Regions from separate parts of the Streptomyces sp. NPDC001407 genome, predicted to be linked through region 2. Evidence: riboswitches for the same ligand, from Rfam matches in the RefSeq annotation. Region 2 holds a riboswitch; the other holds the start of a gene.
What was found. A riboswitch is a leader RNA that binds a small molecule or an ion and turns the genes downstream of it on or off. The one in region 2 is predicted to bind S-adenosylmethionine.
Positions count from the first base shown of each region.

Region 1: linked by a shared signal. The riboswitch ahead of thrC (threonine synthase) and the one ahead of ACFY1P_RS11575 (aminotransferase class V-fold PLP-dependent enzyme) in region 2 are both predicted to bind S-adenosylmethionine.

Region 1 is NZ_JBIAWF010000025.1:79,835-91,759, reverse strand. Features, by position in the region: gene ACFY1P_RS28530 (PTS transporter subunit EIIC) at 1-1,402, shown strand, start outside; gene groL (chaperonin GroEL) at 1,528-3,150, opposite strand; gene ACFY1P_RS28520 (cold-shock protein) at 3,607-3,810, opposite strand; gene ACFY1P_RS28515 (MoaD/ThiS family protein) at 4,248-4,523, opposite strand; gene thrC (threonine synthase) at 4,571-5,854, opposite strand; SAM riboswitch class I at 5,872-6,014, opposite strand; gene ACFY1P_RS28505 (glucosyl-3-phosphoglycerate synthase) at 6,194-7,141, shown strand; gene ACFY1P_RS28500 (trehalose-6-phosphate synthase) at 7,627-9,087, shown strand; gene ACFY1P_RS28495 (hypothetical protein) at 9,482-10,243, shown strand; gene otsB (trehalose-phosphatase) at 10,247-11,092, opposite strand; gene ACFY1P_RS28485 (DUF3263 domain-containing protein) at 11,156-11,425, opposite strand; gene ACFY1P_RS28480 (extracellular solute-binding protein) at 11,422-11,925, opposite strand, start outside.
Region 2 is NZ_JBIAWF010000006.1:123,587-135,511, forward strand. Features, by position in the region: gene ACFY1P_RS11540 (Ig-like domain-containing protein) at 1-634, shown strand, start outside; gene ACFY1P_RS11545 (hypothetical protein) at 660-1,091, opposite strand; gene ACFY1P_RS11550 (heme-copper oxidase subunit III) at 1,387-2,007, shown strand; gene ACFY1P_RS11555 (c-type cytochrome) at 2,085-2,897, shown strand; gene ACFY1P_RS11560 (Rieske 2Fe-2S domain-containing protein) at 2,894-3,952, shown strand; gene ACFY1P_RS11565 (cytochrome b N-terminal domain-containing protein) at 3,949-5,598, shown strand; gene trpD (anthranilate phosphoribosyltransferase) at 5,765-6,829, shown strand; SAM riboswitch class IV at 6,965-7,081, shown strand; gene ACFY1P_RS11575 (aminotransferase class V-fold PLP-dependent enzyme) at 7,272-8,630, shown strand; gene ACFY1P_RS11580 (polyprenyl synthetase family protein) at 8,796-9,875, shown strand; gene ACFY1P_RS11585 (hypothetical protein) at 9,872-10,807, shown strand; gene ACFY1P_RS11590 (cytochrome P450) at 10,875-11,925, shown strand, end outside.

The DNA of each region.
Region 1 (11,925 bases), on a different contig from region 2:
CGCCGCCATCGCCGCCGCGCTGCTCCCGCTCCTGGGCGGCGCCGGGAACATCGCCTCCGTCGAGAACTGCATGACCCGGCTGCGGCTGGAGCTCCACGACCCCGCCCTCGTCCGGGGCGAGGCGCTGCGGGCGCTGCCGGCCGTGCTCGGCGTGGTCGAGGACGGGCGGGTCCGCCAGGTCGTGCTGGGCCCGGGAGCCGTCGCCCGGGTGGCGCCCGAGCTGGCGCGGCTCTGCGCGGCCGCGCCGGTCACCGCCGAGGCCCTCGCCCAGCGGGGCGCGGCGATCCGCGCCGAGCGCGCCGAGCGCAACGCCACCCCCGGCAAGCTCTTCCTGCGCCGGATCGCGGCCGTCTTCGTGCCGCTGATCCCGGCGCTGATCGGCTGCGGCATCGTCGCCGGGCTCGGCGGGCTGCTGGCCAATCTGCACCGGCTGCCCGGCCTCTCGCCCGCGCTGACCGCGGTGGCCTCGGGCTTCATGTCGCTGATCGCGGTGTTCGTCGGCTACAACACGGCGAAGGAGTTCGGCGGCACCCCGGTGCTGGGCGGCGCGGTCGCGGCGATCACGGTCTACGGGGGCGTCGGCCGGGTCAGCGCCTTCGGGGAGCGGCTGGAGCCGGGCCAGGGCGGGGTGCTCGGCGCGCTGGCCGCGGCGCTGCTGGCGACCCGCGTCGAGAAGTGGTGCCGCAGGCGGGTGCCGCAGGCCCTGGACGTCCTCGTCACCCCGACGCTGACGGTGCTGGTGACGGGCCTGGTCACGCTGTACGGGCTGATGTACGCGGCCGGGAAGGTCGCCGCGGGCATCGGGCGGTGGGCCGACTGGCTGCTGGCCCACGGCGGCGCGGGCGCGGGCTTCGTCCTGGGCGGGCTGTTCCTGCCGCTGGTGATGCTGGGCCTGCACCAGGCGCTGATCCCCATCCACACGACACTGATCCAGCAGGAGGGCTATTCGGTCCTGCTGCCGATCCTGGCGATGGCGGGCGCGGGCCAGGTGGGGGCGGCCCTCGCGGTCTACGTCCGGCTCCGGCGCAATCTGTCGGTGCGCGGCACGATCCGCTCCGCGCTCCCGGCGGGCCTGCTGGGCATCGGGGAGCCGCTGATCTACGGCGTCTCGCTGCCGCTGGGGCGGCCGTTCGTCACGGCGTGCGTGGGCGGCGCGTTCGGCGGCGGCTTCGTGGGCCTGCTGAACCAGCTGGGCGTCAAGGTCGGCGCCACGGCCATCGGCCCGTCCGGCCTGGCCCTCTTCCCCCTGCTGAAGGGCAACCACGGCCTCGGGAGGACGGCGGCGGTCTACGCGCTGGGGCTGCTGGTGGGGTACGTGACGGGCTTCGCGGCGACGTACTTCTTCGGCTTCGGCCGGGAGTCGCTCAGGGAGCTGAACGCGCCGAGGGCGGCACCCCGGTGATGGGGTACCGCCCTCGGAAGACTCGAGCTGCTCCCGATCACCGGACGGAGTCCGGTGCAGCGTCCCGAAGCGTGTGAGGCCGGCTACGGCCGAACACTGCGAGGGGCGCGTCGGGAGGATTCAGCTCAGAAGTCCATGTCACCGCCCGGCATGCCGCCCGGAGCGGCCGCGGCGGCCTTCTCCGGCTTGTCGGCGATGACGGCCTCGGTGGTCAGGAACAGCGCGGCGATGGACGCGGCGTTCTGCAGGGCGGAGCGCGTGACCTTCGCCGGGTCGATGATGCCCTCGGCGATCATGTCGACGTACTCGCCGGTCGCGGCGTTCAGGCCGTGGCCGACCGTGAGGTTGCGGACCTTCTCCACGACGACGCCACCCTCGAGACCACCGTTGACGGCGATCTGCTTGAGCGGGGCCTCCAGGGCCAGGCGCACGGCGTTGGCGCCGGTGGCCTCGTCACCCTCGAGCTCGAGCTTCTCGAAGACCGCGGAGGCCTGGAGCAGGGCCACGCCACCACCGGCGACGATGCCCTCCTCGACGGCCGCCTTCGCGTTGCGCACGGCGTCCTCGATGCGGTGCTTGCGCTCCTTGAGCTCGACCTCGGTCGCGGCACCGGCCTTGATGACGGCCACGCCGCCGGCCAGCTTCGCGAGGCGCTCCTGGAGCTTCTCGCGGTCGTAGTCCGAGTCGCTGTTCTCGATCTCGGCGCGGATCTGGTTGACGCGGCCCTGGACCTGGTCGCTGTCACCGGCACCGTCGACGATGGTCGTCTCGTCCTTGGTGATGACGACCTTGCGGGCGCGGCCGAGCAGGTCGAGACCGGCGTTCTCCAGCTTGAGGCCGACCTCCTCGGAGATGACGGTGCCACCGGTGAGGATGGCGATGTCGCCGAGCATGGCCTTGCGGCGGTCACCGAAGCCCGGGGCCTTGACGGCGACGGACTTGAAGGTGCCACGGATCTTGTTGACGACCAGGGTCGACAGGGCCTCGCCCTCGACGTCCTCGGCGATGATCAGCAGCGGCTTGCCGGACTGCATGACCTTCTCGAGGAGCGGCAGCAGGTCCTTGACCGAGCCGATCTTCGAGTTGACGATCAGGATGTACGGGTCGTCCAGGGACGCCTCCATACGCTCCATGTCGGTGGCGAAGTACGCCGAGATGTAGCCCTTGTCGAAGCGCATACCCTCGGTGAGCTCCAGCTCCAGACCGAAGGTCTGGGACTCCTCGACGGTGATGACGCCTTCCTTGCCGACCTTGTCCATCGCCTCGGCGATGAGCTCGCCGATCTGGGTGTCGGCGGCGGAGATGGAGGCGGTGGAGGCGATCTGCTCCTTGGTCTCCACGTCCTTGGCCTGCTCGAGCAGCGCACCGGAGACGGCCTCGACGGCCTTCTCGATGCCGCGCTTGAGGGCCATCGGGTTGGCGCCGGCGGCGACGTTGCGCAGGCCCTCGCGGACCAGCGCCTGGGCCAGGACGGTCGCGGTCGTCGTGCCGTCACCGGCAACGTCGTCCGTCTTCTTCGCGACCTCCTTGACCAGCTCGGCGCCGATCTTCTCGTACGGGTCCTCGAGCTCGATCTCCTTGGCGATGGAAACACCATCGTTGGTGATCGTGGGGGCGCCCCACTTCTTCTCGAGGACGACGTTGCGGCCCTTGGGGCCGAGGGTGACCTTGACGGCGTCGGCGAGCTGGTTCATCCCGCGCTCGAGACCGCGCCGTGCCTCCTCGTCGAACGCGATGATCTTGGCCATGTGAAGTGGTCCTCCCGGGACGTCGGGGGTCCCCCCATGCCGTTCAGGCTATGGGGGAAGGATTTCTCCGGACCGCGCTGGCGCCCGCGACGGACGGCTCACCGGCCTGATGGTTCCTTGCCCCACCCGGCTGATGGACCTCACCGACGGTCCAAATCTGTCACTCTCACGGGGAGAGTGCTAACGCCAATGATTAGCACTCGACCCACCAGAGTGCAAGCGATCCGTCGGCGAGCGCACCGTAAGTGGCACCGGGGGCACCTCCCAGCGTTAGCTGGGGGCGCAAGCGCCTCTACCGAACGGCACCCCTACGGAGAGAACGCGACCGGGTACACACGGAACGCGCACGCGTACACGTACACGTACACGCGCGAGGGCACACGAAGGGCCCGTACCCCGGTGCGCGGGTACGGGCCCCTCGGCGAGCTGAGTGAGCCGGTGGTCGATGCGCCGAGATCAGACGGCGAGCTTGACCATGTCCGCCTGCGGCCCCTTCTGGCCCTGCGAGATCTCGAACTCCACTCGCTGACCCTCCTCGAGGGTGCGGTAGCCGTCCATCTGGATCGCGCTGTAGTGGACGAATACATCCGCACCACCGTCGACCGCGATGAAGCCGTACCCCTTCTCCGCGTTGAACCACTTGACGGTGCCCTGAGCCATGCCTAACTCCCCTATTACTGGCCCTTGCGCAGGACCGCACTTCGCGGACCCGGGTCAGACCTCACCCCTGGAACTCTCCCCAGCCGGTGGCAGGAGGAATCCCAGTGGCGTGCGCCGGAACGCGTCGACCGCGGCTGAATGTATCTGCACGGATGCCGTCTGCAACAGGTCACTCGGACGAGAATTCCCGGCGCGGCCGATTGCCGAAATACGGCGAACTCCGGTGGATCCAGGGCAAGTCGGGCCGGGCATAGCGCAAGCAACCCGACAATTCGCGCACACAGTTCGCGCACAACTTGACGGGTTCTCATATGCGTTCGGCACTGACGCCGGAGGGGGATCGCCCCAACTGTATCGCGCTCAACAGACGGAATCGCCCCGTCCACTTCGTGGCCGGGGCGATTCCGGGGGTCTTTCGCAAGGAGCCTGCGTAAAGCTCAGCCTCCGGCGACGGCGGGGATGATCGAGACGCCGGAGCCGTCCGGCGTGGGCGTCAGAAGTCCCTGCTCGAACCGCACATCGTCGTCGTTGACGTAGACGTTCACGAACCGGCGCAGCTTCCCCGCGTCGTCGAGGACGCGGGCGGCGATGCCGGGGTGGTTCTTCTCCAGATCGCCGATCACCTCGGCGAGCGTCGCGCCCTCGGCGGGGACTTCGGCGACACCTCCGGTGTAGGTGCGGAGGATGGTGGGGATGCGCACGGAGATGCTCATGGGGGTCCTGCCTTTCCGGTCTTCCGGTGAATGGTCGGGTACGGACGTCAGCCGGTGGCGAGCCCGGCGGCGCGGAACGCCTCCAGGGACGGCCGGATGGTCGCGGACGGCCCGGCCGCCACGGCGTCCAGCGTCTTGAGCCCGTCCCCGGTGTTGAGCACGACCGTCGTCAGCGCGGGGTCGAGCACCCCGCGCTCGACGAGCTTGCGGGTGACGCCCACCGTCACCCCGCCCGCGGTCTCGGCGAAGATCCCCTCCGTCCGGGCCAGCAGCCGGATCGCGTCGACGATCTCCGCGTCGTCCACGTCCTCCACGGCGCCGCCCGTCCGCCGGGCGATGTCGAGCACGTACGGCCCGTCCGCGGGGTTGCCGATGGCGAGGGACTTCGCGATCGTGTCCGGCTTCACCGGCCGCACCACGTCGTGGCCGTCCTTGAACGCGCGGGAGACCGGCGAGCAGCCCGCCGCCTGGGCACCGAAGATCTTGTACGGCCGGTCCTCGACCAGGCCCAGCGCGATCAGCTCCTTCAGCCCCTTGTCGATCTTCGTGAGCTGGGAGCCGGAGGCGATGGGCACCACGATCTGGTCCGGCAGCCGCCAGCCCAGCTGCTCACAGATCTCGTAGGCGAGCGTCTTGGAGCCCTCGCCGTAGTACGGGCGGAGGTTGACGTTGACGAAGCCCCAGCCCTCGCCGATCGGGTCGCCGATCAGCTCGGAGCAGAAGCGGTTCACGTCGTCGTAGGTGCCCTCGATGCCGACGAGGTCGCCGCCGTAGACCGCGGCCATGACGACCTTGCCCGCCTCCAGGTCGTGCGGGATGAAGACGCAGGACTTGAAGCCCGCGCGGGCCGCGGCGGCACCGACCGCGCCGGCGAGGTTGCCGGTCGAGGAGCAGGAGAGCGTGGTGAAGCCGAAGGCGCGCGCCGCCTCGACCGCGATGGCGACGACGCGGTCCTTGAAGGAGTGCGTGGGGTTGCCGGAGTCGTCCTTGACGTACAGCCCGCCGGTGAAGCCCAGCTCGCGGGCGAGGTTGTCGGCCTTGACGAGCTTGGTGAAGCCGGGGTTGAGGCTGGGCCGGTCCGCGACGTCGGCGGGGACGGGCAGCAACGGGGCGTAGCGCCAGATGTTGTCGGGACCGGACTCGATGCGGCGGCGCAGGGCCTCGGGGTCCCCGGTGGGGAGGTCGTACGCGACTTCGAGCGGGCCGAAACAGGCGGCGCAGGCGAAGATGGGACCGAGGTCGAACCGCTCGCCGCACTCACGGCACGAGAGGGCGACGGCGGGACCGAGCGCGACAGAAGTGGTTGAGCTTTCGACAGACTGCACAGCCATGGAGGCGAGGCCCTTTCTCCTCATCTTCCTCGCGGCGAACCTCGCCACGAGACGGAATTGGCACCTTCCCCACCGGGAGCCTCGCTGCTTACGCGCAAGACCGGCGGGAGGGTTGCCGGGGCTTCAACGGGCCGTGTCCCTCTGCCCCTCTGGATGAGCGGTATGGCACTGGGCACTGCCCAGGCGTTTGTGCGCGCGGCGACCCCGACATACGACGGCGTTCCGCGTTGTTCAGACTGTAACCGAAGGCACGGAGGCCCGAGACAGCCGTCCGTACCGCGAGATGCGTCACAGAACCACGTCACAGAACCACATCGCAGAACCAGAGGAGTCGTTCACGTGCTGGAAGAGGTGGAGCGCTGGCTGGACCGGCGGTCCTGGTCCGTCGGAGACCGTCCGCTCGACCAGCTGCTCGCGGCCAAACGGGAGAAGGGCACCACGGTCAGCGTGGTGCTGCCCGCGCTGGACGAGGAGGCGACCGTCGGCGACATCGTCGCCACGATCCGGCGCGAGCTGATGACGGACGCGATGCCGCTGGTGGACGAGCTGGTGGTGCTCGACTCCGGCTCCACCGACCGCACGGCCGAGGTCGCCGCCGCGGCCGGCGCGCGCGTGGTGCACCGCGACTCGGTGCTGCCGCGGCTGCCCGCCCTGCCCGGCAAGGGCGAGGTGCTGTGGCGGTCGCTGCTGGTGACGCGCGGTGACGTCGTCTGCTTCGTCGACGCCGATCTGCGCGACTTCTCCGCGGACTTCGTCTCCGGCATCGTCGGCCCGCTGCTGACCGAACCCGGCGTGCAGTTCGTGAAGGCGATGTACGACCGCCCGCTCGGCGAGGTGGCCGGGCAGGGCGGCCGGGTGACCGAGCTGGTGGCCCGCCCGCTGCTCAATCTGCACTGGCCGCAGCTGGCGGGCTTCGTCCAGCCCCTGGGCGGCGAGTACGCGGCCCGCCGCTCGCTCCTGGAGAGCCTGCCGTTCCCCGTGGGCTACGGCGTGGAACTCGGCCTCCTGGTCGACGCGCTCCACACGGTCGGCCTGGACGCGCTGGCCCAGGTCGACGTGGGCGTCCGCGTCCACCGCCACCAGGACGGCCGCGCGCTGGGCCGGATGGCCGCCGCGATCTACCGCACGGCGCAGCTGCGGCTGGCTCGCGGCCATTTGGTGCGGCCGTCTTTGACCCAGTTCGAGCGTACGTCCGAGGGATTCGTCCCTCGGACGTACGCGGTGGACACGGAGGAACGCCCCCCGATGCGAGAAATCCCGGAATACGCGAGCCGCGACGCCGCGTAGCGGGTTCTTGTGCCCCAGCCCCGCCCCTTCCCGGCTGCGTCCGATCTGCGGCTCCGCCGCGTGGGGGCGCCTGCGGCGCTTTGTTCCCCAGCCCCGCCCCTTCCCGAAACCGGGGAGACCCCGCCCCCCCTGACCGCGCTCCGCGCGGTGTCCTCAAACTCCCCCAGCTGCCTCCCCCAGACTCCGTCCGGGGGAGGCAGCTGGGGGAGGCAGCGGACCCGCAGCCCGGGGTCTGGGGCAGCGCCCCCCACGCGGCGGAGCCGCAAATTAGATGCAGCCGGGAAGGGGCGGGACTGGGGAAACAATCCCGGCCGCACCCAGGCACGGGTCCGGGGCGGAGCCCCGGCCGCGGCGGAGCCGCGCAACAGACGCTGCGGGAAGGGGCGGGGTAGGGGAACAAAGCCCGCCGCAGGCGCAGCCGACCCGCACCCACCCCCGCCAAGGACAAACGTTTGAACGGCCGGCAGTCAGGCAAGGCTGGCCACATGGTCGTTGAGCACATGCAACCGCACACGCACGCCGCCCAGATCGTCGTCGCCTCCAACCGCGGCCCGGTCTCGTACAAGCTGGTCGACGGCGAGCTGACGGCCGGCCGAGGCGGTGGCGGTCTCGTCTCGGGGCTCAGCGCCATAGACCGCGACGCCGGCGCCGTATGGGTGTGCGCGGCCATGAGCGAGGGCGACCGCGAGGCGGCGCGGCGCGCGGGCCGCAGGCTCGACGCCGAGGACACCGGCGGCCACCGGGTGCGCATGCTGGACGTCGCCCCGGACACTTTCACCGCCGCCTACAACGGCATCGCCAATTCCGTGCTGTGGTTCGTCCACCACATGCTCTACGAGACGCCCCTGGCCCCCGTCTTCGACGCGGACTTCCGACGGCAGTGGGCGGCGTACGAGGCGTACAACGCGGCCTTCGCGGACGCGCTCGCCGAGGAGGCCGCGCAGGGCGCGGCCGTGCTCGTGCAGGACTACCACCTGGCACTGGTGCCGGGCCTGCTCCGGGAGCGCCGCCCGGACCTGCGGATCGGCCACTTCTCGCACACCCCCTGGGCCCCGCCCGACTACTACCGCGTACTGCCGGACGACGTCGCTGAGCGGGTGCTGCGCGGCATCCTGGGCGGCGACCGCGCGGCCTTCCTGACCGAGCGGTGGGCGGACGCGTTCGCCGACTGCTGCGAGAAGGTCCTGGGCGCGGAGATCGTCCGCGGCACGGGCGGTACGGCGGTGCTCTTCGAGGGGCGGACGACCCGGCTCGGCGTGCACGGCCTCGGCGCCGACGCGGACTTCCTGCGGGAGCGCGCGCACCGGCCGGATGTCGAGGAGCGGATGGCGGCGCTCCGCGAGCGGCTCGGTCCGGACCGCAAGGCGATCGTGCGCGTCGACCGCACCGAGCTGTCCAAGAACATCGTGCGCGGCCTGCACGCGTACCGCCGACTGCTGGAGGACCGCCCGGAGTGGCGGGGCAAGGTGGTGCACATCGCCTTCGCGTATCCCTCGCGGCAGGACCTGAAGGTCTACCGCGACTACACGGCGGAGGTGGAGCGGGTCGCCCGGGACATCAACTCCACGTTCGGCACGGTGGATTGGGAGCCGGTCTCGCTGCACGTCAAGGACGACTTCGCCCGCTCGCTCGCCGCCTACCGGCTCGCGGACGTCGCGCTCGTCAACCCCATCCGCGACGGCATGAACCTGGTGGCCAAGGAGGTGCCCGTCGTCTCCGACCACGGCTGCGCGCTCGTCCTCTCCCGGGAGGCGGGGGCGGTGGCCGAGCTCGGCGACGAGGCGATCGTGGTCAACCCGTACGACGTGGAGGCGACGGCCTCGGCACTGCACGAGGCTCTCCTGATGGACCCGTCGGAACGGGCGTCCCGCACGAAGCGGCTCGCCGAGGCGGCGGTGGCGCTCCCTCCGGCCCGCTGGTTCCTGGACCAACTGTCCGCGCTGTAGCCGCTGGCGGCGGGCTTTTTCCCCAGCCCCGCCCCTTCCCGAACTGGGGCTGCGCCCCAGACCCCGAAGCACGCTTCGCGCGCTGTCCTCAAACGCCGGACGGGCTGGATTTCGCTGATGCAGGTGCCAATTCAGCCCGTCCGGCGTTTGAGGACGCGCCCGAAGGGCGCTCTCCGCCGCAGGCGGCAACGGACCCGCAGCCGGGGGTCTGGGGCACGAGCCCCAGTTCGGGAAGGGGCGGGTAGGGGAAAAAGCCCGCCGCAGGCGCACCCGGCCCGCACCCAACACACCGCTCACCCCCCAGCGCACACCCCGGGCAAACAACCGGGCAGCCTTCGGCAAAGTGCTTCGGGCCGTCGCCTGGCCCGTCCCGGGCACGGGTAACCATGAGGCCATGCCGATAGCAACACCCCGAGCCGCCTCCGTCCTCGCGGCCGTCGCCCTTCTGGCCGCCGCCCTGACGACCGGCTGCTCCTCCGATTCCGGGAGCAAGAGCTCCGACACCGAGAACGCCAAGGACACCAAGGGCGCCAAGTCCAGCGCGTCCGCGTCCCCCTCCGCTTCGGCCGCCGCCGCGGGAGGGGTCGGCGCCATACCCGTGGGCCCGGGCCCCCAGGGCTCGTACACCGTGCAGAAACAGCCCGAACCGGGCAGCTGCCACTATCAGTACACGGCGGCCAAGGAGCCACTGCCCGACTCCAATTGCACGCCCGGGGCGACGAATCCTAAGGTCACGCAGGCGACGTTGAAGTCGACGATCTGCCGCAGCGGCTACACCAAGGACATCCGGCCGCCGGTCAACATCACCAGCCGCGAGAAGACCGCCAACGCGGCCTCGTACGGCTACAAGGGCTCGATGAAGGACTACGAGTACGACCACCTGATCAGCCTTCAGCTCGGCGGCGACCCCAACGACCCGCGCAATCTGTGGGTCGAGCCGCCCTCCCCGGGCCACAAGGAGGGCGCGGGGCCCAACAACCCCAAGGATGTGGTCGAGACCAAGCTCAAGAACGCGATCTGTTCGGGCAAGGCGGACCTCGTCAAGGCTCAGCAGGCCATAGCCCATGACTGGACGACGGCGCTGAAGACTCTCGGGCTGCCGGAGAAGGCGGCCAAGGGGGACCCGACCGCGGTCAAGGACCCGGACGACGAGTGAGGTTCAGCCGGTGGTGAGACGGTCCGCGAGGGCCGTCAGCAGTTCCACGACGCCGGCCGGGCCGTCGACGACGAGGTCGGCCCGTTCGGCGAGTTCGGTGACCTCCGTGCTGCCGCTGCACACGAGGAGGCCGGCCAGCCCTTCGGCCCGCAGCTCCTCGACGGCGGCGAAGGCGGCGAGGTCACCGAGGTCGTCACCGGCGTAGAGCACGGAGCGGGCGCCCGTCTCGCGCACGTACTCGGCGAGGGCCACGCCCTTGTCGATGCCGGGCGGGCGCAGCTCCAGGACGAACCGGCCGGGTTCGACGATCAGTCCGTGCCGTGCGGCGAGCGCTTCCAGCGGGCCGCGCAGGGCGTCGTACGCGGCCTGGGGGTCGGCGGCGCGCCGGGTGTGCACCGCGATGGCGCGGCCCTTGTCCTCGACCCAGGTGCCCCGCCAGGAGCCGGACCGGTCGAGCTCCCCGGGCAGCGCCGCCTGCACGGCCGCGACGCCGGGGTGCGGGGCGGGGGCCTTGACGGTGCCGGTGACGGCGTCCCAGCGCTCGGCGCCGTAGTGGCCGAGGACGACGAGGTGTTCCAGCCCCTGGACCCCGGCGAATCCGCCGTAGCGCACGGCCACGCCCGCCGGGCGTCCGGTGATCACGGCGACGGAGCGCAGTCCGGGCGCGAGGCGCGCGAGCGCGGGCACGGCGCCGGGGTGGGCGCGGGCCTGCTCGGGGTCCGGGACGATCGGCGCGAGCGTGCCGTCGAAGTCCAGCGCGACGACGCTCTTGTCCGGCGCGGCGAGCAGCTCGGCGAGGCCGTGGCGGCCGGCGCGGCTGCGGGGTTCGGGGAGCGGATGACTGCCCATGGGGACGACCCTACTGTCCTGGAGCGCCCGAGGGGCTCGAACGTGCGACTGGAACCGGCCCGGCTAGCGTCTTTCCCGCCGTGCGTCGCGCAGCCGCCGGAGGCGGTTCACCGTCACCGGGTCGTGCGCGAGCGCGGCGGGGTCGTCCAGCAGCGCGTTGAGCAGCTGGTAGTAGCGGGTCGGCGTGAGGCCGAGGTCCTCGCGGATCGCGCGTTCCTTCGCGCCGGGGCCCGGCCAGGTGCGGCGCTCCAGCGCCAGCACGTCCCGGTCCCGTCCGGAGAGCCCGGACCCGTCCGGTCCGGAGCCCGCGGAATCGCCGTCGGCCGCCGTCACTTGTTGCCCTGGCTCGCCGTCTCGAGGGAGTTCGCCTCGCGCTCGATCTCGCTGAGCACGCTGCTCGGGTCGCCGCCGTTCTTCACCGTGGCGCCGATCTTCTCCTTGATCGCCTTGCTGACCGCCGCCCAGGACGTCTTGTCGGCGGGATAGAACTCGGCGCTCTCCAGCTGCTCCAGGAAGGGCCGCAGCTTCTTGCGGCCCGAGTCCGCGGCCATCTTCGCGGAGGCGGACGAGGTCACCGGCAGCAGGTCGTACTGGCCGGTGAAGTCCAGCACGTTCTTGGTGCTGTAGACGAAGTCGAGGAAGGCACCGATCTGGTCGCGGTTGCCGTTCTGCTTGAACGCCATCATCCAGTCGGCGACGCCCATGGTCGACTTGGACTTGCCCTTGACGCCGGGCAACGGCGCGGTGATGTACTTGATCCCCTTGGCGTCGGCCTGCTGCATCAGCGTGGGGTGGCCGTTGAGCATCCCGACGTCGCCCTTGCAGAAGGCGTC
Region 2 (11,925 bases):
CCACGCCACCGTGCAGGCGCGCTCCGGCCTGGACGGCATCAAGGTGGGCGGCGGGCTCTACGGAGGGTCCTCCAAGCCCGTGAAGCTGACCATCGGCGACCGGATCGAGGCCATCACCGACGCGGCCGGCCACAGCATGACCGTGCTCCGCAACGGCCAGGAGATCCGGTCCATCCCGGTGACCACGGGCAAGCCCGGCTACGCCACCCGCAACGGCGTCAAGGTGGTCCTCGGCCGCGAATCCTTCGTACGGATGCGCGGCACCAGCATCGGCATCGCCGAGGGCAGCGACGACTCCTACGACCTGCCCGTCTACTGGGCGACCCGGGTCACCTGGAGCGGCGAGTACGTGCACGCCGCCCCCTGGTCGGAGGGGTCGCAGGGCGCCGAGAACGTCAGCCACGGCTGCACCGGCATGAGCACCGAGAACGCCAAGTGGTTCTTCGACACCATCCACCTGGGCGACGTCGTCAAGGTCGTGGGCAGCGCCGGGGCCACCATGACGCCCTTCGACAACGGCTTCGGCGACTGGAACATGTCGTGGCAGCAGTGGCGCGAGGGCAGCGCCCTCGCGGCCGGGAAGCGCGACGGGAGCAGCCCCGCCGATGCGGCCCGCCTCCGCCCGCGGCTCTGACCCCGCCGCGGGCCGTGACCGGCCCTCAGGCGCCCACCACGTGCTTCCCCGGGCCGTCGGGCTGCGGCCGCGCGGCGTCGCGCAGCAGCCCGGCCAGGGTGTCCGCGAAGGCCGCCGGGTCCAGCGGGTGGGTGACCGCGGCGTCGGCACGGCTCCAGGTGGCCAGCCAGGCGTCCTGCGGGCGGCCCATGAGCAGCAGCACCGGCGGGCAGCGGAACACCTCGTCCTTGAGCTGCCTGCAGACGCCCATGCCGCCCGCGGGCGCCGTCTCACCGTCCAGGACGCACACGTCGATCCGGCGCTCCTCCAGGGCCTTCAGGACCGCGGGGAGCGTCGCGCACTCCACGTACCGCACCGGTGGCACATCGGCGGCGGGACGTTGCCCGGCGGCCAGCCGCACCTGCTCGCGGGTGCCCGCGTCGTCGCTGTAGACCAGCACCGTGGCGGTCGGCTGCATCGTTCCTCCAGGCTTGTGGACGAAGGGCACGGCTGTGGCTCGGATGCGGAACGCACCAATGCGCGGATGCTACTCCGCGGGCGCCGCGCCCGAGGAGGGGCGGGAAAACCCGGATGCGTCGTGAGGCGGTCCGACGGCCCGTCACCAGCGCCGCCCGCCGGGGCCGCAGGGGTCGGCGGAACCCACGCTTCCCCCCTTTGGGGGATCGCCGGCCTGGGCCGTACGAGCAGCGCATACGGTCTTGACACACCGAACGGCACCCCCCGGAGTGAGCGCGAGATAAGCGACCGACATAATGTCGGTCGTGGCGACAGCAACAGCAGTAGATACCGGGCACGCGCACCCGTCGGTCAACCGGCCGAACCTCACCAGCGTCGGAACCATCATCTGGCTGAGTTCCGAGCTGATGTTCTTCGCGGCCCTCTTCGCGATGTACTTCACCCTCCGATCGGTGACCGGAACGGACCACTGGAAGGAGATGGCGTCCTCGCTGAACGTTCCGTTCTCAGCGACGAACACCACGATCCTGGTGCTCTCCTCCCTCACGTGCCAGCTCGGCGTCTTCGCTGCCGAGCGTGGCGACGTGAAGAAGCTGCGCACCTGGTTCGCGATCACGTTCGTGATGGGTGCCATCTTCATCGGCGGTCAGATCTTCGAGTACACGGACCTGGTCAAGAAGGACGGGCTCTCCCTGTCCTCCGACCCGTACGGCTCGGCGTTCTATCTGACGACCGGCTTCCACGGACTGCATGTGACGGGCGGCCTGATCGCCTTCCTGCTGGTCCTGGGCAGGACGTACGCGGCCAAGAGGTTCACTCACCACCAGGCGACGGCGGCCATTGTCGTGTCCTACTACTGGCACTTCGTCGACGTGGTCTGGATCGGCCTCTTCGCCACGATCTACTTGATCAAGTAATCGAAGATTTCGGTTTCGGTCCGACCGGACCAAACAGTCCAGCATCGACGCAGAAGATCCTGACACCGGGGTAATCCGTGAAAAAGCTCTCCGCACGACGACGCCATCCGCTGGCGGCGGTCGTCGTCCTACTCTTCGCGCTGGCGGTAACTGGGGGGCTGTACGCCGCGTTCGCGCCGGCGGACACGGCCAAGGCCGATGACACCGCCGCCCAGTCCCTTGCCATCGAGGAGGGCAAGAAGCTCTATTCCGTGGGCTGCGCAAGCTGCCACGGCACCGGCGGTCAGGGCACCTCCGACGGCCCGAGCCTCGTCGGCGTGGGCGCCGCGGCCGTCGACTTCCAGGTCGCCACCGGCCGCATGCCGCTCCAGCAGCAGGGTGCCCAGGCGCCGCGGAAGAAGGCGATCTACTCGCAGGCCGAGATCGACCAGCTCGCGGCCTACATCGCCTCGCTCGGTGCCGGTCCGTCGGTCCCGTCCAAGGACCAGTACAGCCCCGACGGCGCGGACATCGCCAAGGGTGGCGAGCTCTTCCGGACGAACTGCGCCCAGTGCCACAACTTCACCGGCAAGGGCGGCGCGCTCTCGAACGGCAAGTACGCTCCGGACCTGACGGACGTCAACCCGAAGCACATCTACGAGGCCATGCAGACCGGCCCGCAGAACATGCCTTCCTTCCCCGACACCACGATGACGGAGAAGAACAAGAAGGACATCATCGCGTACCTCGACACGGTCAACAGCAGCAAGTCGGAGAGCCCGGGCGGCCTCGAACTCGGTGGCCTCGGCCCCGTCAGTGAGGGCCTGTTCGCGTGGATCTTCGGCCTGGGCGCGCTGATCGCCGTCGCCATCTGGGTCGCCGCCCGGACCGCAAAGGCCAAGAAGTCATGAGTAGCCAAGACATTCCAGAAGAGAACCTGCCGAGCGCGCAGGGCGACACGCACACCAGTGCCGTGACCAAGCCGGTCGGCGACCCGTTCGCCGACCCGGGCCTGCCGCCGCACGAGCATCGCGTCCAGGACATCGACGAGCGGGCCGCGAAGCGCTCCGAGCGCGCGGTCGCCTTCCTGTTCCTGCTGTCGATGGTGGCCACGGTCGGCTTCATCGCCTCGTACGTGTCCATCCCGGTCGACAAGATCATCTACGTCTTCCCGATCGGCCACATCAGCGCGCTGAACTTCGCGCTGGGCCTCACCCTGGGCGTGGCGCTGTTCTGCATCGGCGCGGGCGCGGTCCACTGGGCCCGCACCCTGATGTCCGACGCCGAGGTCATCGACGAGCGGCACGCGATCGCCGCCGAGCCCGAGGTCAAGGCCAAGGTCCTGGCGGACTTCGCGGCCGGTGCCGAGGAGTCGGCGTTCGGCCGTCGCAAGCTGATCCGCAACACCATGTTCGGCGCGCTGGCCCTGGTGCCGCTCTCCGGTGTGGTGCTGCTCCGCGACCTCGGTCCGCTGCCGGGCACCAAGCTCCGCAAGACCGCCTGGTCCGAGGGCAAGATGCTGATCAACCAGAACACGAATCAGCCGCTGCGCCCCGAGGACATCCAGGTCGGGTCCCTCACCTTCGCCATGCCCGAGGGCATGAAGGAGGAGGACCACGACTTCCAGCAGAAGATCGCCAAGGCTGCCCTGATGATCGTCCGGCTCCGTCCGGAGAACATCAAGGACAAGAAGGAACTGGACTGGTCGGCGGACGGTATCGTCGCCTTCTCCAAGATCTGCACGCACGTCGGCTGCCCGATCAGCCTCTACGAGCAGCAGACGCACCACGTGCTCTGCCCGTGCCACCAGTCCACCTTCGACCTGTCCGACGGCGGACGGGTGATCTTCGGTCCGGCCGGGCACGCTCTGCCGCAGCTGCGGATCAAGGTCAATGACAAGGGCTACCTCGAGGCGATGGGCGACTTCGCCGAGCCCGTCGGTCCTGCCTTCTGGGAGCGCGGATGAGTACTTCAACGACCGATGCCTACGGCGCCGACGCGCAGGGCAGGCGCAAGGCGCCCGCCGGCGAGCGGGTTGCCGACTGGGCCGACGGCCGACTGGGCATCTACAGCCTGGCCAAGGCCAACATGCGCAAGATCTTCCCGGACCACTGGTCCTTCATGCTGGGCGAGGTCTGCCTCTACAGCTTCCTGATCATCATCCTCACGGGTGTGTATCTGACGCTGTTCTTCCACCCGAGCATGGAGGAGACCGTCTACCACGGTCCCTACGTCCCCATGCAGGGCATGCGCATGTCGGAGGCGTTCGCCTCCACGCTGAACATCAGCTTCGACGTCCGTGGCGGTCTGCTGGTCCGGCAGATCCACCACTGGGCCGCGCTGGTCTTCCTCGCGGGCATGTTCGTGCACATGATGCGCGTCTTCTTCACGGGCGCGTTCCGCAAGCCGCGTGAGATCAACTGGCTGTTCGGCTTCCTGCTGTTCGTGCTGGGCATGTTCACCGGCTTCACCGGTTACTCCCTGCCGGACGACCTGCTGTCCGGCACCGGTGTGCGGTTCATGGAAGGCGCGATCCTCTCCTTCCCGATCGTCGGCACGTACATGTCGATGTTCCTCTTCGGTGGCGAGTTCCCCGGCTCGGACTTCGTGCCGCGGTTCTTCTCGATCCACGTCCTGCTGCTGCCGGGCATCATGCTCGGCCTGGTCGTGGCCCACATGATCCTCGTCGTGTACCACAAGCACACGCAGTTCCCCGGCCCCGGCCGGACGAACAAGAACGTCGTCGGCATGCCGCTGATGCCGGTCTACATGGCCAAGGCCGGAGGCTTCTTCTTCCTGGTCTTCGGTGTGATCGCGGCCATCGCCGCGCTCGCCTCGATCAACCCGATCTGGGCCATCGGCCCCTACCGGCCGGACCAGGTGTCCACCGGCGCCCAGCCCGACTGGTACATGGGCTTCGCCGAGGGTCTGATCCGTGTCATGCCGGGCTGGGAGATCAACCTCTGGGGTCACACGCTCGTCCTGGGCGTGTTCATCCCGATGATGGTCTTCCCCGTGGTCCTGGGCGCCATCGCCGTCTACCCGTTCATCGAGTCCTGGGTCACCGGCGACAAGCGTGAGCACCACCTGCTGGACCGTCCGCGCAACGCCCCGACGCGCACCGCGTTCGGCGTCGCCTGGGTCACCGCGTACTTCGTGATGCTCATCGGTGGTGGAAACGACCTGTGGGCCACCCACTTCCACCTCTCGATCAACGCCATCACCTGGTTCGTCCGCATCGGCTTCTTCGTCCTTCCGGTCCTGGCCTTCATCGCCACCCGCCGGATGTGCATGGGCCTCCAGCGGCGCGACAGGGACAAGGTGCTGCACGGCCGCGAGTCGGGCATCATCAAGCGCCTGCCGCACGGTGAGTTCGTCGAGATCCACGAGCCGCTCTCGCAGGAGCAGCTGCACACCCTCACGGCGCACGAGCAGCCCAAGCCGCTCGAGCTCACCCCCGAGGTCGACGAGAACGGTGTCGAGCGCAAGGCCGGCGCCACGCAGAAGCTCCGCGTGAAGCTCTCCAAGGGCTTCTACGGCGAGGGGACGCAGATCCCCAAGGCCACCGCGGAGGAGTTCCAGGAGATCACCAGCGGCCACGGCCACCACTGATCCGCCTCGCACCGGCCCCGGCCGGTCAGTGATCGCTGATCGCCACAGCAAGAGCCCCGTCCAGCGCGTGGACGGGGCTCTTCGCCGTTCCCCGGGCCTGGATAGGCTGGACCGGCAGAGCCCCGGACGGCCGCGGCTCTCCGACCGACCACCAGGAGCGTGGACCATGAACGTTGTGACCCCGGCGGGCGGCGACAGCGCGGTGGCACCCTCCTGGCCGGGTCTGCTGAACACCCTGCTGAGCGGTTCGGACCTCGGCGCGGACGACACCGCCTGGGCCATGGACCGGATCATGCGCGGGGAGGCCACCGACGCCCAGATCGCCGGATTCGCGGTCGCGTTGCGGGCCAAGGGGGAGACCGTCGCCGAGATCTCCGGCCTGGTGCGCGCGATGTACTCGCACGCCAACCTCATCGAGGTGCCCGGCCCGAGCGTGGACATCGTGGGCACCGGCGGCGACGGCGCCAAGACCGTCAACATCTCCACCATGGCCTCGATCGTCGTCGCCGGCACCGGCGTCAAGGTCGTCAAGCACGGCAACCGCGCGGCCTCCTCCTCCAGCGGCGCCTCCGACGTCCTGGAGAAGCTGGGCGTCAATCTGGACCTGACGCCGCGCCGGGTGGTGGAGGTCGCCGAGGAGGCGGGCATCACCTTCTGCTTCGCGGTGAAGTTCCACCCCTCGCTGCGCTATGTGGCGCCCGCGCGGCGCGAGTTGGGCATCCGCACCACCTTCAACGTGCTCGGCCCGCTGACCAACCCCGCGCAGGTGCGCGCCCAGGCGACCGGTGTCGCCGACGCCCGCATGGCCCCGATCCTCGCCGGGGTGCTCGCCGAGCGCGGCTCCTCGGCGCTGGTCTTCCGCGGGGACGACGGGCTGGACGAGCTGACCACCACCGCGACCTCACGCGTGTGGACCGTCCGCGACGGCCAGGTGCGGGAGCAGCCCTTCGACCCGCGGGACGTGGGCATCCCGCTGGTCCCGGTCGAGGCGCTCAAGGGTGCCGACGCCGCGTACAACGCCGATGTAGCCCGCCGTCTGCTGGCCGGTGAGACCGGGCCCGCGCGGGACGCGGTGCTGCTGAACGCGGCCGCGGCGCTGGTGGCGCTGGAGCAGACGGACGCGCCGCTCACCGAGCAGATCGCGGCGGGCATCGCCCGCGCCGCCGAGTCGGTCGACTCCGGGGCGGCGAAGCGGGCCCTGGACCGCTGGGTGGCCGCGAGCAACGCGTAGAGCCGCCGGTCCGGGGTGCGGTGATCCCGTGCCCCGGACCGGAAGTCCGGGCATCCGCGCCGGTGGCGTGCGGCCCGCGTCCGTGATGCGGACGGCCTTCCCGCCCGACGATCAGTTGTGCCATACTCTCCGCCAGGTCACGAGTGACAGCGACACGGCCCCGGCCCGCTGTCCGGCAACCCTCCTTCCGTGGCGGGGTGCCCCGGGTGATGACCAGGTCGCAGGCAAAGAGGTCTGCGGCAAGCGCGGATCCCTCGCCAGGGATCCTGGTTGTCGAGGGAGATCCTCCATGATTCAGCGAATGCGATAGGGCCTCGGGCCCGTTTCCCCTTGCGTCCCGCCGCGGCACCGCCGTGCGCCGGGCCGTTCTTTCCGCACACCGCTGAGGTCTCTCGCGGGTGCGTGTACACAGCCTTTCCGCCTGTACCCGGGAGAATTCGCCATGTCCGCATGCCCTGTTGCCGCCCCGTCCGCCACCGACTACGCCCCCCTGCCCGTCCTCGGCAACGACGTCCGCGTCCCGCTCGTCACCGGCGGCGAGGTGACCTACGCGGCCCTGGACTACGCGGCGAGCGCCCCCGCGCTCCAGCGGGTGTGGGACGACGTGGCGGCGTACGCCCCGTACTACGGCAGCGTGCACCGCGGGGCGGGCCACCTCTCGCAGCTGTCGACCGACCTCTTCGAGAACAGCCGGGCGGAGATCGCCGCGTTCCTCGGCTGCCGCGCCGGTGACCAGGTCGTCTTCACCCGCTCGACCACCGACTCGCTCAACCTCCTCGCGGCCGCGCTGCCGCCGGGCACCCGGGTGTTCGTCTTCGAGTCCGAGCACCACGCCGCGCTGCTGCCGTGGGAGCGGCGCGCGGACGTCACCGTCACCTACCTCGACGCGCCCCGCTGCCCGCGCCAGGCGGTCGAGATCCTGGAGCGCGCCCTCGCGGACCGCGAGCCCTACGGACCGGCCCTGGTCTGTGTGACGGGCGCGTCGAACGTGACCGGAGAGCTTTGGCCCGTACGGGAGTTGACGGCCGCGGCCCACGCGCACGGCGCCCGGATCGTCGTCGACGCGGCACAGCTGGTCCCGCACCACCCGGTGGACCTCACGGAGCTGGGCGCCGACTGGATCGCCTTCTCCGGGCACAAGCTCTACGCGCCGTTCGGCGCCGGGGTGCTGGCCGGGCGGCCGGACTGGCTGCGGGACGCCGAGCCGTACCTCGCGGGCGGCGGCGCCAGCCGTGCGGTGACGCGGGGCGCCGGGGGCGGCGTGGACGTCGAGTGGCACGACACCGTCGCCCGGCACGAGGCCGGCTCGCCCAACGTCATCGGCGCCTACGCCATCGCGTCGGCCTGCAAGGCGCTCCGCGAGGCGGGCTTCGACCGGCTCGTCGAGCGGGAACGGCAGCTCGTCGCGGCCGTCCGCGAGGGCCTCGCCCGGGTGCCGGGCGTCCGCGTGCTGTCGCTCTTCGGCGACGACGCCCCGCGCGTGGGAGTCCTCTCCTTCGTCGTCGACGGCTGGAACAGCTCGCACTTCGCGGCGGCGCTGTCCGCGGAGTACGGCATCGGTGTGCGCGACGGGCTCTTCTGCGCCCACCCGCTGGTGCGCACGCTGCTCGGCGGCGAGGGGGACGCCCCCGGCGAGTGCGGCGCGCCGGAGGGGCAGTCGCTCAACGCGGTACGGGTGAGCTTCGGCGCGGGGACGCCGGACGAGCACGTGGAGCGGTTCGTGGGGGCGGTGGGGGAGCTGGTGACACACGGTGCGCGCTGGAACTACCGCACGGAAGGCGGCCGTTGCGTGCCCGTCTAGGCATCCGCGGATCCCAGATTTCACAAGAGTTCAACCGTTCAACACGTTCAACATGTTCATATGCCAGTGTCACTTCCAAAGCCGGTTCTCCTGAGGCGTACTGGAGGTCATGTACTCGAACGGGATGCCTGACCGACCGGTCGGGCGCATCGGGGGGACCGGCTCGTGACTGCCTCTGTACTGACCTCGGATCTATTGGAACCCGCTGACATCCTGCTGTCCGTCGACGACGTCCTGGAGGAGTTCCTGACGGCCAAGGCGGCCGCCTCGGACGAGCCCTATCTGTCCTATCTCGCCGGGCTCCTGCGGGAGTTCCTGTCGGGCGGCAAGCGGATCCGGCCGTTGCTCTGTGTCACGGGGTGGCGTGCCGCCGACGGCGGCACGGACACCGAGTCCGTGATCAGGGTGGCGGCCTGCCTGGAGCTGTTCCACGCCTTCGCGCTCATCCACGACGACGTCATGGACAGCAGCAACACCCGGCGCGGCAGGCCGACCGCGCACCGCGCTCTGGCCGACTCCCGGCCCGCGGGCCGGGACCCGGAGCAGGCCGACCGGTTCGGCATGGGCGCGGCGGTCCTGCTGGGCGATCTGGCGCTGGTCTGGTCCGACGAACTGCTCCACACGGCGGGACTCTCGGCCGGCCAGTTGAGCGCGGTTCTCCCGCTCCTGGCCGAAATGCGGACCGAAGTCATGATCGGCCAGTATCTCGACCTGTGCGCGACCGGGATGCTGTCCGACGACGTCGACGCCACGCTGAACGTCATCCGCTACAAGACCGCCAAGTACACCATCGAACGCCCCCTGCACATCGGTGCCGCCATCGCCGGCGCGAGCGCGGAGGTCATGGCGGCGTGCACGGCCTACGCGCTGCCTCTCGGCGAGGCGTTCCAGCTCCGGGACGACCTCCTCGGCGTGTACGGCGATCCCCGGGACACCGGTAAGTCCCGCCTGGACGATCTCCGGGAGGGGAAGAACACCACCCTCACCGCCCTCGCCCTGAGCCGCGCCGACGCCGAGCAGACGGCAAGGCTGCGCGAGCTGATGGGCGACCCGCAGCTGGGGGAGGAAGGCGCGGCCGTCGTCAGGGCCGTGCTCGATGCCACCGGTGCGCACGCGGCTGTCGAAGCGATGATCGACGACCGCCTCGGACAGGCCCTGAAGACCCTGGAAGATTCTCCGTTCACCCCGGACGCGACCGCCGCTCTGCGGCGGGTCGCCCGTATGGCCACTGTGAGGAACTCATGACCACCGGCATTTCCGTCCCCTCCGCGCTCGACCAGGGACGCGCACCGGCCGGAGCGGGTATGAGCCGGCATCTGGACTACTGCACCAGCCGGTTCGGCGAGGTGTTCGCACGGGACATCGGCTACGCACCCGAGATGTGCGGACTGACGGATTCCGAACTCAGGGAGTGCATCGACGCCTGCAATGCCGCCGTCGCCCCCTTCGGGAAGACGATCTCGGACGAGCGCTGGATCTCGTACATGGGCGTGGTCTTCTGGTCCCAGAGCGCCCGCCACATCCGGGACCGGGAGGCATTCAAGGCCGTATGCATCCTGAACTGCGTGACCTTCGTGTGGGACGACATGGACCCGGCGCTCCACGACTTCGATCTCTTCCTGCCCGAGCTCCGCGGGATCTGCGAGAGGTACTACAGCGAGGAGGACGCGTGGTTCGCATACGAGGGCGCGCGTGCCTTCGTGACGAGTGACCACATGTTCCGGAACTCCTCGATCAAGGAAGCGCTCTGCACCTCCTCTCCCGAGCAGTACTTCCGGTTCCGCGTCACCGACGTCGGGGTCGACTTCTGGATGAAGATGTCGTATCCGATATACCGGAACGAGCAGTTCACCGAGCACGCCAAGTCCGGGCTGGCGGCGCGCATGACCACCCGTGGGCTGGCCATCGTGAACGACGCCTACTCGTTCGACCGGGAAAAGGCGCTCGGCCAGATCACCAACTGCTTCCACCTCTGCGACGTCGACGACGCGGAGTCCTTCCGCCCCTTCTTCGAGAGCCGCCTGGCGGACATCGTCGAGGACATCCGCTGCATCAAGGCGTTCGACGACGTCACCCGGGACGTCCTGCTGGACCTTCTCCAGGGGAACTTCACCTGGACCACGACGAACAAGCGGTACAAGGCCGCGGTGAACGACGTCAATTCGCGCATTCAGTAGGACGCGGGGACACCTCCGTGTCCGAACGACCGGCCAAGCGCGCAGAGAACGAAGGAAAGCGGAGAACGTGACCACGGTCAAAGCGGCAGGGGATGCGACCCGGACCTGGACGACGGGTGTGGCGCCGGGAGCGCTCCCGGGGCTCGGGCACGTCCTCGAACTGTGGCGCCGGCCCTTGGAATTCCTGGCGTCGGCGCCGTCCCACGGGGACCTCGTCGAGGTCCGCCTCGGCCCCCGTCCGGCCTACCTCGCCTGCCACCCCGAGCTGGTGCGGCAGGTCCTGGTGAACACGCGCACCTTCGACAAGGGCGGGCTGTTCGACAAGGCCCGGCAACTGCTGGGCAACAGCCTCTCCGTGTCCCGCGGAGAGGAGCACCGCTACCAGCGCCGACTGATGCAGCCCGCCTTCAACGGCGCCCGGATCGCCGACTACACCGCCGCGGTCGGCGAGGACACCCGCAAGGTGATCGCCTCCTGGCGGCAGGGCAAGGTGCTGGACATCAGCGACGCCATGCACGCCCTGCTCATGCGGGTCGCGGCCCGGACCCTGTTCTCCACCGGGATCGACGACCGGACCATCGACGAGGCGAGGCACTGTCTGCGCATCGTCTCGCAGGGCCTCTACAAGCGCACCATCGCACCCCTGGGCGTGATGGAGAAGCTGCCCACCCCGGCCAACCGCCGCTACGACGAGGCCAACAGGCGGCTCCGGGAGATCGTCGACGAGATGATCACCGAACGCCGCCGGTCGGGGGAGGACCACGGCGACCTGCTGTCCACCCTGCTCAGCGCCCGGGACGACGAGACGGGCCGGGGCATGTCGGACCGTGAGGTGCTCGACCAGGTCGTCACCTTCCTGGTCGCCGGGAGCGAGACCACCGCCTCGACCCTGGCCTTCGTCTTTCACCTCCTCGGCCAGGACCGCGGGGCCGAGGAGCGCCTGCACGCCGAGATCGACAGTGTGCTGGAGGGGCGGCTGCCGGTCTTCGAGGACCTGGACAAGCTGCCGTACGCCCGGAACGTCGTCACCGAGGCGTTGCGCCTCTACCCACCGTCCTGGATGTCGATGCGGGTCACGGCGGTCGACACCGAGCTCGCGGGACGGCGGCTGCCGGCCG